Regions from separate parts of the Paenibacillus sp. FSL H8-0034 genome, predicted to be linked through region 2. Evidence: riboswitches for the same ligand, from Rfam matches in the RefSeq annotation. Region 2 holds a riboswitch; each other region holds the start of a gene.
The links. A riboswitch is a leader RNA that binds a small molecule or an ion and turns the genes downstream of it on or off. The one in region 2 is predicted to bind cyclic di-AMP.

Region 1: it holds a riboswitch for cyclic di-AMP, as region 2 does, so the genes downstream of both, NST47_RS08165 (C40 family peptidase) here and NST47_RS02870 (C40 family peptidase) in region 2, are expected to answer to the same signal.
Region 3: it holds a riboswitch for cyclic di-AMP, as region 2 does, so the genes downstream of both, NST47_RS26120 (hypothetical protein) here and NST47_RS02870 (C40 family peptidase) in region 2, are expected to answer to the same signal.
Region 4: it holds a riboswitch for cyclic di-AMP, as region 2 does, so the genes downstream of both, NST47_RS08640 (TrkH family potassium uptake protein) here and NST47_RS02870 (C40 family peptidase) in region 2, are expected to answer to the same signal.

What each region holds. Positions count from the first base shown of each region.
Region 1 is NZ_JBBOBS010000001.1:1,790,243-1,793,618, forward strand. It holds gene mobA (molybdenum cofactor guanylyltransferase) at 61-678, shown strand; gene NST47_RS08160 (hemerythrin domain-containing protein) at 813-1,358, shown strand; cyclic di-AMP (ydaO/yuaA leader) riboswitch at 1,476-1,618, shown strand; gene NST47_RS08165 (C40 family peptidase) at 1,618-2,466, shown strand; gene NST47_RS08170 (MFS transporter) at 2,660-3,376, shown strand, end outside.
Region 2 is NZ_JBBOBS010000001.1:637,176-640,551, reverse strand. It holds gene NST47_RS02880 (M1 family metallopeptidase) at 1-418, shown strand, start outside; gene NST47_RS02875 (hypothetical protein) at 432-1,247, shown strand; cyclic di-AMP (ydaO/yuaA leader) riboswitch at 1,634-1,770, shown strand; gene NST47_RS02870 (C40 family peptidase) at 1,774-2,244, shown strand; gene NST47_RS02865 (cryptochrome/photolyase family protein) at 2,550-3,376, shown strand, end outside.
Region 3 is NZ_JBBOBS010000001.1:5,775,780-5,779,155, reverse strand. It holds gene NST47_RS26125 (hypothetical protein) at 1-1, shown strand, start outside; cyclic di-AMP (ydaO/yuaA leader) riboswitch at 340-503, opposite strand; cyclic di-AMP (ydaO/yuaA leader) riboswitch at 1,053-1,251, shown strand; gene NST47_RS26120 (hypothetical protein) at 1,375-1,782, shown strand; gene NST47_RS37220 (potassium-transporting ATPase subunit F) at 1,929-2,006, shown strand; gene kdpA (potassium-transporting ATPase subunit KdpA) at 2,207-3,376, shown strand, end outside.
Region 4 is NZ_JBBOBS010000001.1:1,883,376-1,886,751, forward strand. It holds gene NST47_RS08635 (CPBP family intramembrane glutamic endopeptidase) at 1-1,472, opposite strand, end outside; cyclic di-AMP (ydaO/yuaA leader) riboswitch at 1,708-1,858, shown strand; gene NST47_RS08640 (TrkH family potassium uptake protein) at 1,925-3,277, shown strand; gene NST47_RS08645 (potassium channel family protein) at 3,290-3,376, shown strand, end outside.

The DNA.
Region 1 (3,376 bases), 1.2 Mb from region 2:
GCTGGCTGTGCTTCCAGCCTCTTTGAATAATTGGGCCACCTTCGAAAGGAGAGGATGGATATGCTGTCAGGAATTATTTTGGCAGGCGGAGACAGCTTGCGTATGAACGGTGAAAATAAAAGCTTGCTGAGCCTGGACAATGAGGTCTTGATTCTGCGCCAGATCCGAATCATGCGGGAGTTGTGCAGTGAAGTCATTATTGTGACCAACACGCCGAAGCATTTCCTGCGACTGGTTGATACCTCCGTGAGAATCATTACGGATTATATACCGGGAAAAGGGCCTCTAAGCGGAATGCACGCCGGTCTTACGTTATCCCGTAACCAAAGCGCCTGGGTAGTTGGCTGCGATATGCCATTTTTATCACCTGCTGCGGCTGAGCTAATGCTGCGCAAGAAAAAGAGTGGTCTGGACGCAATCATCCCCTGGTTACAAGGTGTTATGCATCCTCTGCATGCTATTTATGACAGAGATTGTGCGGGGCACATTTGGACATTATTGAAACACCAGGATACAGAATTATCCTCTCTGAGGAAGGGTTTATTATGGCAGGAAGCAGTTGAGTCCGAGTTCCAGTCAGCTGGCATCGATTGCAGCTTTGTCACCACAATCAAGACAAGGGATGATTACTTTCTTGCGCAACAGCATCTGGAGATGACTAAGGTGCGGTCCGGATAAATATACATGATAGTAAAAGTGAAAAGCGAATTTTCATGACCATGCTTACAATGCTGGTTTTCGCTAAAGTAAGACCAAAGATTATGCTTACGATGCTGGTTTCACTAAAGTGAAACCCGGAGGAGGAATCAACAATGAACATGTATCAAAAGCCGCGAGTAGAGATGACTAAGGCACCGATGACAGCTATTTCAGAAGGGCTGGAGCGCTTGAAGCAAGAGCATGGGGAGCTCAAGCAGGTTTTAATGGAAATGGAAAAACAGGCGAAGCAGGTTGAGTCCGCACCTGAGCGTTTTGGAGCGCTGCAGTCGCTGCTGAATTTAAGACTATGGGCACTCGCATTTCGGGAAGAGCTTGAACGGCATTCCAATTGGGAGGAGCTTGAGCTGTTTCCTTTCCTAACCTCTTATATAGAGCGTAAAATGTCTCCCTCCATACTGCCCTCCTTCTGGTCGTTAGAGAAAGATCATGAGCTGGCCGATGAGCATATGCAAGCCTTCCTGAGGTCAGTTCATTTGCTAAAGGCAAATCCGGAGGCTATGGGCTACAATCAGGCCGCTGCCTATCTGATTCAAGCTTGTCACATTTTGCAGGAGCATTTGGCTAAGGAAGAGCAGCTTGTTTTTCCTTTGACCCAACAGGTTCTGGACGATATCAATGGAGCGGCAGCCAACCTTTAATTGCTATTGAATTGGTAAAAATATGTCGAAAAATAAAATGAATATGTAATTAATTGTTAAATAATTCGAAATAGTTGTTTAAAGAATTTGAATTTTGGGTAAAGGTTGTGCTACTCTGTTAAAAAAAGGCCGAATCCAGTTCATCACAAGAGCTGGTACGGGGGATTCTTTATATGGGGTGAATGTTCGTCTGTCTCGAACTAGGGAAAACCTCTTCCCGAATCCGTCAACTAACCTCGAAGGCCGCAGGAGGAACAACTTGATATTATTACGGAAGCAGTTTATTTGGTTTATCGCTTTTTTTATGTTTGGTCTGTTGGCTGTTATGCATGCAGGAACTGCTCAGGCAGCGTCGTCTGATGAGGTCAGGATACAAATTAATGATTACCTGGTGACCTTTCCAGACGCCAAGCCCTACATCGATGGCAGCAATAATTTGCAGGTGCCTCTAAGAGTGCTGATTGAACAGTTGGGGTACCAGATGGAATGGAGCAAGAAGGAACAGGCGATACAGGTTACGCTAAGCAGCAAGCAGCAGAAGGTCGAATTGCAAACGGGTGACAGTCGAGTGCTTGTGAATGGAAAAACCGTTACCTTGGAATCAACTCCGCTGTTGTCTCAGCAAACGGTGTATGTACCTCTCCGATTCGTATCGGAAACGTTTGGCTATCAAATTCAGTGGGATGCGGTCAACAAGCTTGCGATCATAGATGCGGATGGTCAGTATCATGCTCCGGTTTGGTACGCACCTAAGCCCAAGGCTTCGATCCTGCAATCCGCATATAACTATTTGGGTGTTCCTTATGTGTGGGGTGGCAGCTCGCCGAATGGATTTGATTGCTCAGGATATGTAGGCTATATTTTTCAGTTAAGCGGAGTTCAATTGCCCAGAACATCGGCAGAAATGTACAGTTCGGCAGGTACTCGGGTTATGGATATTCAAGAAGGTGACCTGGTGTTTTTTGCTGAAGGGCGAAGAACCTCTCATGTAGGTATTTATATTGGCAATGATCAATTCATCTCGGCTACTTCCTATGGTGGTGTCACGGTTGCCAGCTTGAACAGCGGTTATTGGGGTTCCAGATACATAGGGGCAAAACGGTTGTAGCAGAGGCAGCAATCATATCGAATTATTCAGACCTGCCGAAGGGCGGGTCTTTTGTGTTAATATCAGAATATATAGCTTTCAACGGAGCTGATCAGAATTCAAATAAAGCATCCTCTACGACATGAATGCAGACTTATCGGAATAAGCATAGATTCAGTTGGTTGTTAGTCTGAATGTAAAAGAGGCGAGTACGTTGTTCAATAAACTGCAAGGGAACGCCCGCGGATGCTTGATTTATGAGCCCATGTTCATAGTCCCTTATAGCCTATATCTCACCTATGCTTCCATCTACATGCTGGAGCTTGGAATTACGGAGACCGAAATTGGGCTGGTGACTTCACTTGGGCTGGTGCTGCAAATATTTACTTCATTAATCAGCGGCTATTTAACGGATCGCATGGGACGCAAGCGAGCACTGTTGATCTATGATTTGGTTAGCTGGAGTGTGGCTACGCTGCTGTGGATGACAGCCCAGAACGTCTGGTTTTTTGTGATAGCGGCTGCGTTCAACAGCTTTCAAAAGGTGCCCAATACCGCGTGGTACTGTTTGCTCGTTGAAGGGACACACCCTAAGGACCGTGCTTATATTTTCTCGACGCTGCAATTTATTAGTGTGGCAAGTGGATTGCTCGCACCGCTGGGAGGACTTCTGGTAGAGCGTTACACATTAGTTTCTGCCGAGCGAATGATGTATGGATTAGCCTTTGTCAGTATGACAGCGATGTTCTTTTGCCGCCATTTTGCGACCTATGAGACCGAAATCGGGATCAGGAAAATGAAGGAGCACGCCTCTTTTCAATGGAAAGCGCTTTTACTGGAGTACATAATTGTATTGAGGACGATTGTCGCGAACAAGGCGCTGCTGCTCGTATTTGGTATTTATGTGCTGTATCAATTTCAGCTGACGATG
Region 2 (3,376 bases):
CAAAAAGAGCTGGGCTCAGTTTTTTGACGAATTCGTCTATGGTGGACAAATGGTCGATTACGCCATAACAGGGATTCATACGAAACAAATCATCGCTGACGGACAACCGCTCTATGAAAATACGGTCAGGATTCAAAAGTATGGCGGAACTTATCATCAGGTACCGATCCGGTTCCATTTTGCAGATGGCTCACAGATCGATCGACTCTGGGATGGCATCGATGGTGACGTTACGTTCAAACTGCAGCATCCGACACAGCTGCAATGGGCAGTTATTGACCCTCAGCATACCCTTGTATTGGAAAACAAACGTATGAACAGCTTTATGAAAACCGACGTGGACTCAAAGCTTGTGATGCGCCTGCAGACAGGTATCGTCAAATTAATCGAGACCTTGCTGGACGGGGTCGCTTGGTGAGGAGGCACAAAGGATGTGGAAGCTGCTAAAATCCGGTTTAATGAAAGCTTGGAATCAGCCTTTTGCCGTCTGTGCAATGTTTACTTATAATTTGTTGTGGGGCCTGATCCTGTATACTGCAGTTCGCTCGATTGTCGTTCCGCTGCTGCACCGCTACCCCAGCCCTGAGCTGTCCCGTGAGGCGGTTCAATTATTTTGGCTGGAGGGGCAATTCCAAATTACAAAAACCGATCTGATCGTGCCATATCTATGGTGGGCACTCGTACTGCTGCTGATTCGCATGGTCCTGAGCCCGCTCCTGAGCGCTGGCATTTACTATTCGCTGGAGCATACGGAATTAAACGCTGGATATCGCTTTGTACGCGGAATCCGCAAGCTCGGTTTGCCCTTTCTTGGCTTGTATCTGCTGCAAATCGTGCTGACAGTCGCCCCCTTGTACCTATTGGGAACGAAAGTCATCGAGGGCTATCACTCCCATGCCTCCTTGACGGCTATCGGCTGGCATCTGCTGCCATGGCTTGGCATCTATATGGCTTATCTGATCCTGATACAAACCTTATTTATGTATATGCAGTTTGGGCTTGCCAGCGGCAAATCGGTTCTCATTTCTTGTCGGCTGCTCGTCCGCAATGTGCTTACCATCCTGCTGCTGGCTATCGTCACGGTGACAATCACCTTCGCCCTATCCGCTCTTGTGATGACCTCAGCTCTCGTATGGGCGGGCTTTGCCGCTCTCGTGCTGGTTCAGGCTTATCGGCTGCTTCATATGTTTTGCAAGATGTGGACGATCACCTCACAGCACGCCTTGTGGAACGCCAATCACGAATAAATCAGCCTTCTTGAGTTAGAAACTTTCCGTATTGTATCAAACGAACCTAAATAAGCCTCGCTGCCGCGTTTATAGAACGTGGCCGAGGTTTTTTCTTTGTAAATAAATAGTATGACTATAGTCCTGATTTCGTCAAAAAGACGCTTTTTTATTAATCAAATTCGACATAAATTTTACAAAATAAATAAAAAATATCGAATTTTATTGTTGGAATGCGTTTTCAATTTCAGCGCTGTATAGAGTCAAACCCATTCAAACCCTTGCTGTATAAGGTTTATAATGGATTTGAAGAAAGTTTCATGTTTCGACCATTAAATGTGTACATTTTGTGACTAAAGGAGGAATTTTAAGGTAAACGCCGAATTCGTATTAAGTGTAACAAAAAAACTATGCATTTGCCGAATTTCCGACATATTGGAAAACGGGGGATCCAATCTGGGTGAATTGATCTCGTTTCAGAGTGATCATAGGGAACCTTCAACCGAACCCTCAGCTAACCTCGTAGGCACCGGAAGGGGAAAATTTTTTGAAGAAGTTTTTTGGTATTGCATTAGGTCTAGCACTGTTTTGCAGTGTGCAAGTAGGCAGTGTTTTTGCCGAAACCCCTTTGAGCCAAGCTGTTAACGATGGCGTGGGTGCTCCTTACAAGTACGCTGGTACGACGAAGAACGGATTTGATTGCTCTGGTTACACAGCTTTCGTTTTTGCCAAATTGGATATCAAACTGCCGCACCAATCCAAAGGGCAAGCAGAAGTTGGTACAACAGTTGAAAAAGACGATCTGCGTCCTGGGGATCTTGTGTTTTTCAAGACAGACGGTGTAGGAATTTCTCATGTTGGCGTGTATGTTGGGGGCGGTAAGTTTTACCACTCAGCTACCAATATAGGCGTTACTGTCAACAAGCTTAATGAAAATTACTACTCCAAGTATTATGTTACCGCTAAACGTATTTTGTCTGACGAGCAGTACGAAGCTTTTATGTCAGATAATCAATAGAATGAAGTGAAAGAAACCTACTTTCTTACACCATACTTCTACAGTTGAGCGAACCATTTTGTATGGAGCCCTCAGTGCTTGCTTCCGTTACGCACCTCTTGCGTCGGACAAGGCTGCAGGGCTCTCTTCATTATATTACCCTCTATTACCCTACAAAATATCGGTTGAATCGCCTATCAAAAACAACTGTTCAATTATTCTGAATATTCCATTTATTATAACCATTACTTGCAGCGTGTCATTTCCAACATGCACCAAACGAGCTTCACTGCTGTTGTACAAAGCTGTAAACGAGGTGCCTATTCATGATTATTTTTTTACATCGCAAGGATCTGCGGGTGGACGATATGCTCGCCTTCAACTATATTCACGCTATGCACAAGCAAAGCCTGCATGTGCTCATTCTGGACCCCTTCCTGCTGGGGCATGAACGATATCTGGAGCACAGCGGCGTCAACTTTCTCCAGCATGCGGCACGGCTCAGACAGCTGTATCTGGACGCTGCCCAGCAGCTGCATATTGTGTATGGCGAGCCGTCTGCGGTACTGAGTACACTGCTGGCTGCACACCCCGTGGAGGAACTCGTATTTCACGAGGATAGCACCCCTTATGCCAAGCAAAGAGATCGGCTGCTTCGCGCGACTGCAGAGGCCGCAGGGGTGAACGTTACCTCCTTCGACGAGCAGGCGCTTCTGGACCTGCGAGACTTTCACCGATGGAGCGGACGCAGCGAGCCGTACAAGGTGTTTACGCCCTTTTACCGGAAGTGGAGCGATTATCGGCTCCGCTTCTATCGCCCGGCCGCAGGCGTGCATGTGAGCCAGCTTGCCACGGCCCCGCTGGCTCCTGATGCAGCCGCCGCGTATGCACTGCCGCCGCAGCTGGAGGCAGTGCTGGCCACAGGCTCCGCGGACGCCGCGGACGGGTGCGGGTCGGCGCCTGGGGCGCCCGACCCGCACAGCGTGCTGCGCAGCTTCCTCGCGGAGCGGCTAAGCGGCTACGCCGATGGGCGCGATCGCTTCGCGCGCGAGGCGACGAGCCGCTTGAGCCGGCACCTTAGCGTTGGCGCCATATCCGTGCGCACCGTCTACGAAGCGCTGCTGGAATCAGAGCAGCGCGAGGTCTGGTTGCG
Region 3 (3,376 bases), 5.1 Mb from region 2:
ATCTTTAATTTATTGCTGCAGCAGGGGAGATTCCATTCTGCCCAACTATTCCATCCGCGGCTGGATATTTTCAATAATCCGCAGGAGCCATCGGAAGTGATTTGCGGGATTCGGCCTTTCAATAGAAGACAATCAAATTGATAAATTTCCATGGAGCCGATTTTGTAGGGTACAAGGAAAATTCAATGGGTACGGTCAATGGGTCGGCGAGCTTTAGCATGATGCATGCACTCCTCTACATTTTTTGAATTTGGACAAACCAAAGGAAGCCCGAGAGCAGAGAAACTCTACTCTCGGGCTTCCTTTGCATGAATAAATAAGGTCAGGGAGATACGAGTGTGCTTCTCTCTCAATTCGCTTACGAGGTTAGCTACCGGATTCGGGCTTGAGAGTGCCCTACCCCCGGGCATCGAAGATGCCAAGAGGATTCACCCCTATAAGCTATCTATCCTAGATAGCTTATACTGGGTCCCCCGTTTCCCTGAAGTGGTCGTTCAAAAAGTCGCTTTTTTGAACACATATCTTATGGGAATTAAGCATTGATAATGGATGATATGGAGTTGTGAAGTTAATGAAATGTATCATACGCTGGCCGTTAAATAATGTAAAACTCCAATCCGCATCATAATTACGCCTTTTTTGCTTAAAAGGTCGATGAAAGCGGAATCAAACCTGATTTCCCTTTATTATCTATATCTATGCTAGCTCATGCTGGGTATTTGAATTTTCCTTCGTAAAACGGAGATATCGAGAGATGGATGCAGATATCGAGAGCATGAGAAGGATTTGGATACCATGCAAGTCAATTATAGCTTTGTATGCCGTGCGGTATTTATTTACAGTGTTAAGCGGCTGGCGTATGATACATCTCATGATTCCAACAAAGTTTTCCAAGTAACGGCTGAACTTTTTCAGCCCTATGAACCGGTTCATAGGGGCGAGAGCGTCGTTTTTATGAGAGAGGATGATGAAGCTTGTGATCGTGTTCAACGACCATGAGGTATATAGGAAATGTAGATTTGTAGGGATTGTCTGTAATTGAAAATGAATCATGCACTTTATCGCTGAGTCCTTGAATTTAAAAGGAACGGGGGAACCAAAGAAGCGCGTAATCCCTGATTCGTTAATTCGTAGTCAGGTACACGAGCTTCATGGGGTGAATCCTTCTTGGCATCTTCGATGCCTTGGGGTAGGGCTACTCTCTAGCCCGAATCCGACAGCTAACCTCGTAAGCGTATAGGGAGAGGCAACAATTGTCGTGCGTAAGACACGGTTTGTATAACTGTGTTTTCAGAAGCCACGAGAAGAGTTCCGCTCTTTTCGCAGGCTTCTTTTTGTTGTCTCCTTTTTGACATTCATAGGAGGAAGATTGAAATGGAACAACAGGAAGTCATTTTGGTTTCGGCACCCAATAAAACAGGAGAAGGCTTCATCCTTCAATTGCTAAAGCAGGGCTTGCGTTTTGCAGCTATTGCCAACAACCAGGGAGAAAAGCAAAGACTGGTCAATATTGGTGTGAAAAATATTGTAATGGTAGATACCACAGAACAAATCAATTGGACTCTTCCAGACTTTACCATAGGGAAAGTGTTTATTTTTGAGCGAAGCCTAAATCTGTGCTGCCGTTATATTCAAATGTGCCGCAGATGGACCTCCAAGCCTATTTATGTCATCACCCATACGAGTAATCCGCGTCTGGTCTACAAAGGACTCGGGGCTGCCTATGTGATTCATACGACGAGCGAGGATGTTTCCTTTTTAATTCAAACACGTGTGAAATAAGTGCCAGCTTCTTTTCGGAAGCTCTTAGGAGGGGTAACCATGTTGGATCTATATATGGTACTGATGCTAGCCATTGCTTACGCGCTGTTCAGTGGATTTTTGTTGTGGTGCGGGCGTATTACTGAAGAATCAGGAGGCGAGCGTTTATGATCGTTGTCATTATTTTTACAATATTTATTTTTATTTATCTGGCCTATGCCTTGGTTAATCCCGAGAAATTTTAATAAACGAGTAGTCCGGTGAATTATTAGCGGAATCGGAATGGGCGGAATCGTTCTGGAGAAGCGAAGCGTTCGGAAGAATGATCTGACCGTGCAGCGGACTTTTTCACCAATCTTTACGAAGTCAGTTTTGCTAAAGCAAAACTCAGCACATGCTTACGAAGAAAGTTTTCTTACGAAAACTCTGAGGAGGAAACAAACAAATGGGCATTTTGCAAATTGCCGTCGTGATTGTCATTTTGGTGCTGTTGGTAAAACCAGTAGGTACCTATCTCTATAACGTATTTTCTAATGAAGCGAATCGGACTGACAAGTGGTTTGGGTTTATCGAAAAACCGATTTTTGCAATGATCGGTTTAAAGGAACGAAAGGGTATGACCTGGAAAACCTACGCGCTCAGTTTTATTGTGACGAATATCGTGCTCGTGGCCATAAGCTATATGATTTTGAGAATGCAAAAGTATTTGCCGCTCAATCCGAACGGGATTGACAACATGGAAGAAACGTTGACCTTCAATACGGTCATCAGCTTTATGACCAACACGAATCTGCAGCATTACAGCGGGGAGTCGGGCTTGTCTTATTTTTCGCAGATGGCTGTCATTATGATGATGATGTTCACCTCGGCAGCGACCGGGTTTTCCGTAGCCATTGCCTTTGTCAGAGGGATTACGAGTAAAGGGGAAACGATAGGCAACTTTTTTGAGGATTTTGTAAAAGCGCATATTCGTGTATTTTTCCCGTTTGCTTTTGTAGTGACTCTACTTCTTGTGGCTCTTCAGGTTCCTCTGACGCTGCAGCCTACAATAACCGCAACGACGCTGGAGGGTACTGAGCAGCAAATTGCTATCGGACCGGTGGCGGCACTGGAATCGATCAAGCATATCGGTACGAATGGCGGCGGATTTTTTGGAGTGAACTCGGCCCATCCGTTTGAGAATCCGAATCCGCTGACCAATGTGATTGAAATTTTATCGATGTGGGTTTTATCTGCTGCGCTTCCTTACACGTACGGCTTGTTTGCCAAAAACCGCAAGCAGGGTTGGGTTATTTTTTCCTCGATGATGATCTTATTTATTATGTTTCTGTCCCTTATTTATGCTGCGGAGTCAAGCGGTAATCCTGTCATGAACAGATTGGGCATCGATGCCGCACAGGGCAGTATGGAAGGTAAAGAGGTCCGCTTTGGCATTCCGCAATCGGCACTGTTCGCTACGGTAACGACAGCGGCGACAACTGGCAGTGTCAATACGATGCACGATACACTGACACCGCTTGGCGGCATCACGCCAATGGCTCTCATGATGCTGAACTGTGTGTTTGGCGGTAAGGGCGTCGGGCTCGTTAATATGCTGATGTATGCGATATTGGCG
Region 4 (3,376 bases), 1.2 Mb from region 2:
ACCGTCATAAACCCGTATTTAAGAAAGGCATATCCAAAAATGACACCGATAATCGTGACCTCAACAAGTCGGGTATAGACCGGATAAATCGGATATTGGGTATGGCTCATCGCCCAGATGATGCTCGGGAGCAGTACAGCCAGAAACCGAATGCGGACAATTTTCAGAAAGAAGGCAATGCCGAACAATCGGTATACGGTTTCTTCGGAGATAGCCGCTGCCCAGGCCATGAGCGGAAACAGTGCAGGGAACGTCATGTTCAGCACGGAATCTGCTGCATCATTCACCGACCATACGTCAAAAGCATGCTCCGCTATAAAGAACAGCACTTGCTGGACGCCGAGAATAAAGAAACAGAGCAGGTAGCCGCGAGTCATGGCCACCCATACCTGGCCCCCAAAAGCGGGATCCTGCCATTCCGGCAGCGGATTCCAGCTGTAACGGGACCACATCTGTCTGCCGGCAAGGACGGAGAGGTAGACGCTAACAGCCATCATCGCAATATTAATATTGAGAAGCCACAAGTAAAAGAGCGCTTCGAACTGGGATGGACCCGCCGTATGTGAGGTTCGGAAAGCCGGCAGCATGTTGAAGTTGTTTCCAATATAAATAATGAGAAAAATCAAGGTCAGCCACAGGCCGCGACGAAATGTGATTTGACGCCGATAGCGTATGATGATGAACAGAGCTGTAGCCGCCATAATTAACGATACACCCATACTGATGTTGGTCATCAGGGAGGCGCTGCTATTTTGCTTCTCCTTCCATTCCTCAAAAGCAGCCGGGATCTTGAAGTCAGGCTGGAAGGAAACGACCTGACCCTTGGAAACGAGAAGTGTAAGCTGTAGCTTTGCCTGCCCGATCAGATCAGTCCTGCTCTCATAAACAAGCACACGCCCCGTTAAGGAGGGGGAATTATTTTTCTTGTCCCGTTGGGGATGGGAATCCAGCAAGGTGAAATTGGTTGGCGAGTAGCCCTGTTCCTTGATCGTCTGCTCGGCCAACAGCTGAGGGTCCACTCCTGGCGCAGATACCGTATCTGCTCTGGACGATGGCGACTCATACGTCTTCCAGCCGAGCACCTTCTGATTCGAGTAATTGATATCGATGTAATAAGTTTTAGAGCTGGCAAGGTCATTAATTTCAACCTCGTAGTAGTCCAGCGGAAGCTGGGAATATCGCTCCGTATAAGAATGGAATAAGTGCTCCTTTTGCAAGTACCCGCTTCGTTCGGAATGAGTTTGGTATAACGTGCTCGTTGTATGATCGTCTGATAATGCGAAATGCTGCCTGGCAAAAATGACTGCTGTGTCAGCGGCCGCCTGCTGGGTAATCGTCGGTAGTCCATCCGCCTCTTCATTGGATGAAGGAGGTCCAGACAAATACGAGGATATGAGAATGACGGTAAAATAAAGGATAATACCAACAACTGCCAGCAACTGCAGCGGTCTATCCAATGAACGATTGATCATAGTAGTCTCCTTGGAATGAAGAAATGGGAAGGCTTGATTATTGTATTCCATAAACTTAGCATACATGTCTGATCAAATCCAATGCATTACCAAGCATAACGGGGATAAACGTTGAAAACCAAAGCGAATCCTCAGTTTGATGCCTGCCAGCTATAATAAGAATCGGAATATCCCTGCTTTTCGAGTTATTACGACTTTGTACTTATGGAAGAATAGCCTTATAATTCATATCAATTGAATACAGAAGCCGAATTTCTTTCCGAAAACGGGGGAACCATTTGTAGTAGTAAGGGGTGAATTCGATTCCATTCATGAGAGTGGAATTGATAGGGTACCTGTAAACCCGAATCCGTCAGCTAACCTCGTAGGCTTTATGGCAGGAACCTGTTTAGTTGACATTGGGTTTCCGATGTCTTTTTTTTGTTCTTTTTCAAATATTTGTGAGGTGAGAAATGAAAGTAACGTTGAAAAAAATCCAATTAACACCTCCGCAAATTTTGGTATTGGGTTTTGCCGCGATTATTTTGATTGGAGCACTGGTGCTTACGCTTCCAGTCTCATCGGCGACGGGGGACCGATTATCTTTTATTAATGCCTTGTTTACAGCGACATCTGCCACTTGTGTGACTGGGCTTGTTGTTGTGGATACAGGTACGTACTTCTCCGTGTTTGGTCAAATCGTTATTGTCACGTTGATTCAGATTGGCGGACTCGGCTTTATGACGATGGCGACCTTATTTGCCTTTGCATTGAAGAAACGAATTTCTTTGAAGGAACGCCTCATTCTTCAGGAAGCGATGAACCAAGGGAGTATGGAAGGCATTGTGCGCCTGATTCGTAAAGTAATTCGCTACTCGCTTACGATAGAGCTGATAGCTGCGATCATTTTTTCCATCCGCTGGTCCATAGATCTTGGTCCAGCCAAAGGTATTTATTTCGGAATCTGGCATGCGGTTTCATTTTTTAATAATGCAGGGTTCGATTTGTTCGGCTCGGTGAGCGGCCCATTCAGCAGTCTGACCTCGTATGCGGCCGACCCGGTTATCAACATCGTTTCAATGGGACTTATTGTGTTGGGCGGTATTGGTTTTATCGTCATGTCGGATCTGCTCGAATATAGAAAAATAAAACGGTTGTCGCTGCACTCCAAGGTAGTGTTAAGTACAACGGGCGTGTTGATCCTCACAGGAGCTGTGGTGATGTATGCTTTTGAATTCAGCAACGCCAAAACATTAGGATCACTGGACTGGTCAGGGAAAATATGGGCCTCGTTCTTTCAATCGGTAACGCCGCGGACAGCAGGGGCCAATACGGTCGATATCGGAGCTATGCGCCAGGCTTCCCAATTTTTTATGATTATTCTGATGTTTATAGGTGCTTCTCCAGGCTCGACAGGCGGAGGGATCAAGACCACGACCTTCATGACGCTGATCGGTGCTATTGTGGCGATGATTCGCGGCAAGGAGGACATTGTATTGTTCCATTACCGCTTGGGTAAGGATCGTATTCTAAAGGCGATTACGTTAACGATGATTGCACTATTTCTTGTGATTTTCGTGGCCATGATATTATCCACCACAGAGAGTCATCCATTTCTGATGATACTCTTTGAAGTTACCTCGGCTTTTGGCACGGTAGGGCTGACGATGGGATTAACGACGGATTTGACGATGGTTGGTAAAATATTGATTTCACTGACGATGTTTGCTGGCCGTTTGGGGCCAATAACCTTGGCCTATGCACTCGGACCCAAAACTGAAAAAGAATTATACAGATACCCTGAGGGGAAAATTACAATCGGATAGGGGAAAAGCAGGATGAAGCGCACGCAGTATGCAGTAATTGGATTGGGGAGATTCGGGTCAAGCTTGGCCAGAGAGCTGACCAAGTTAGGTCATGAGGTT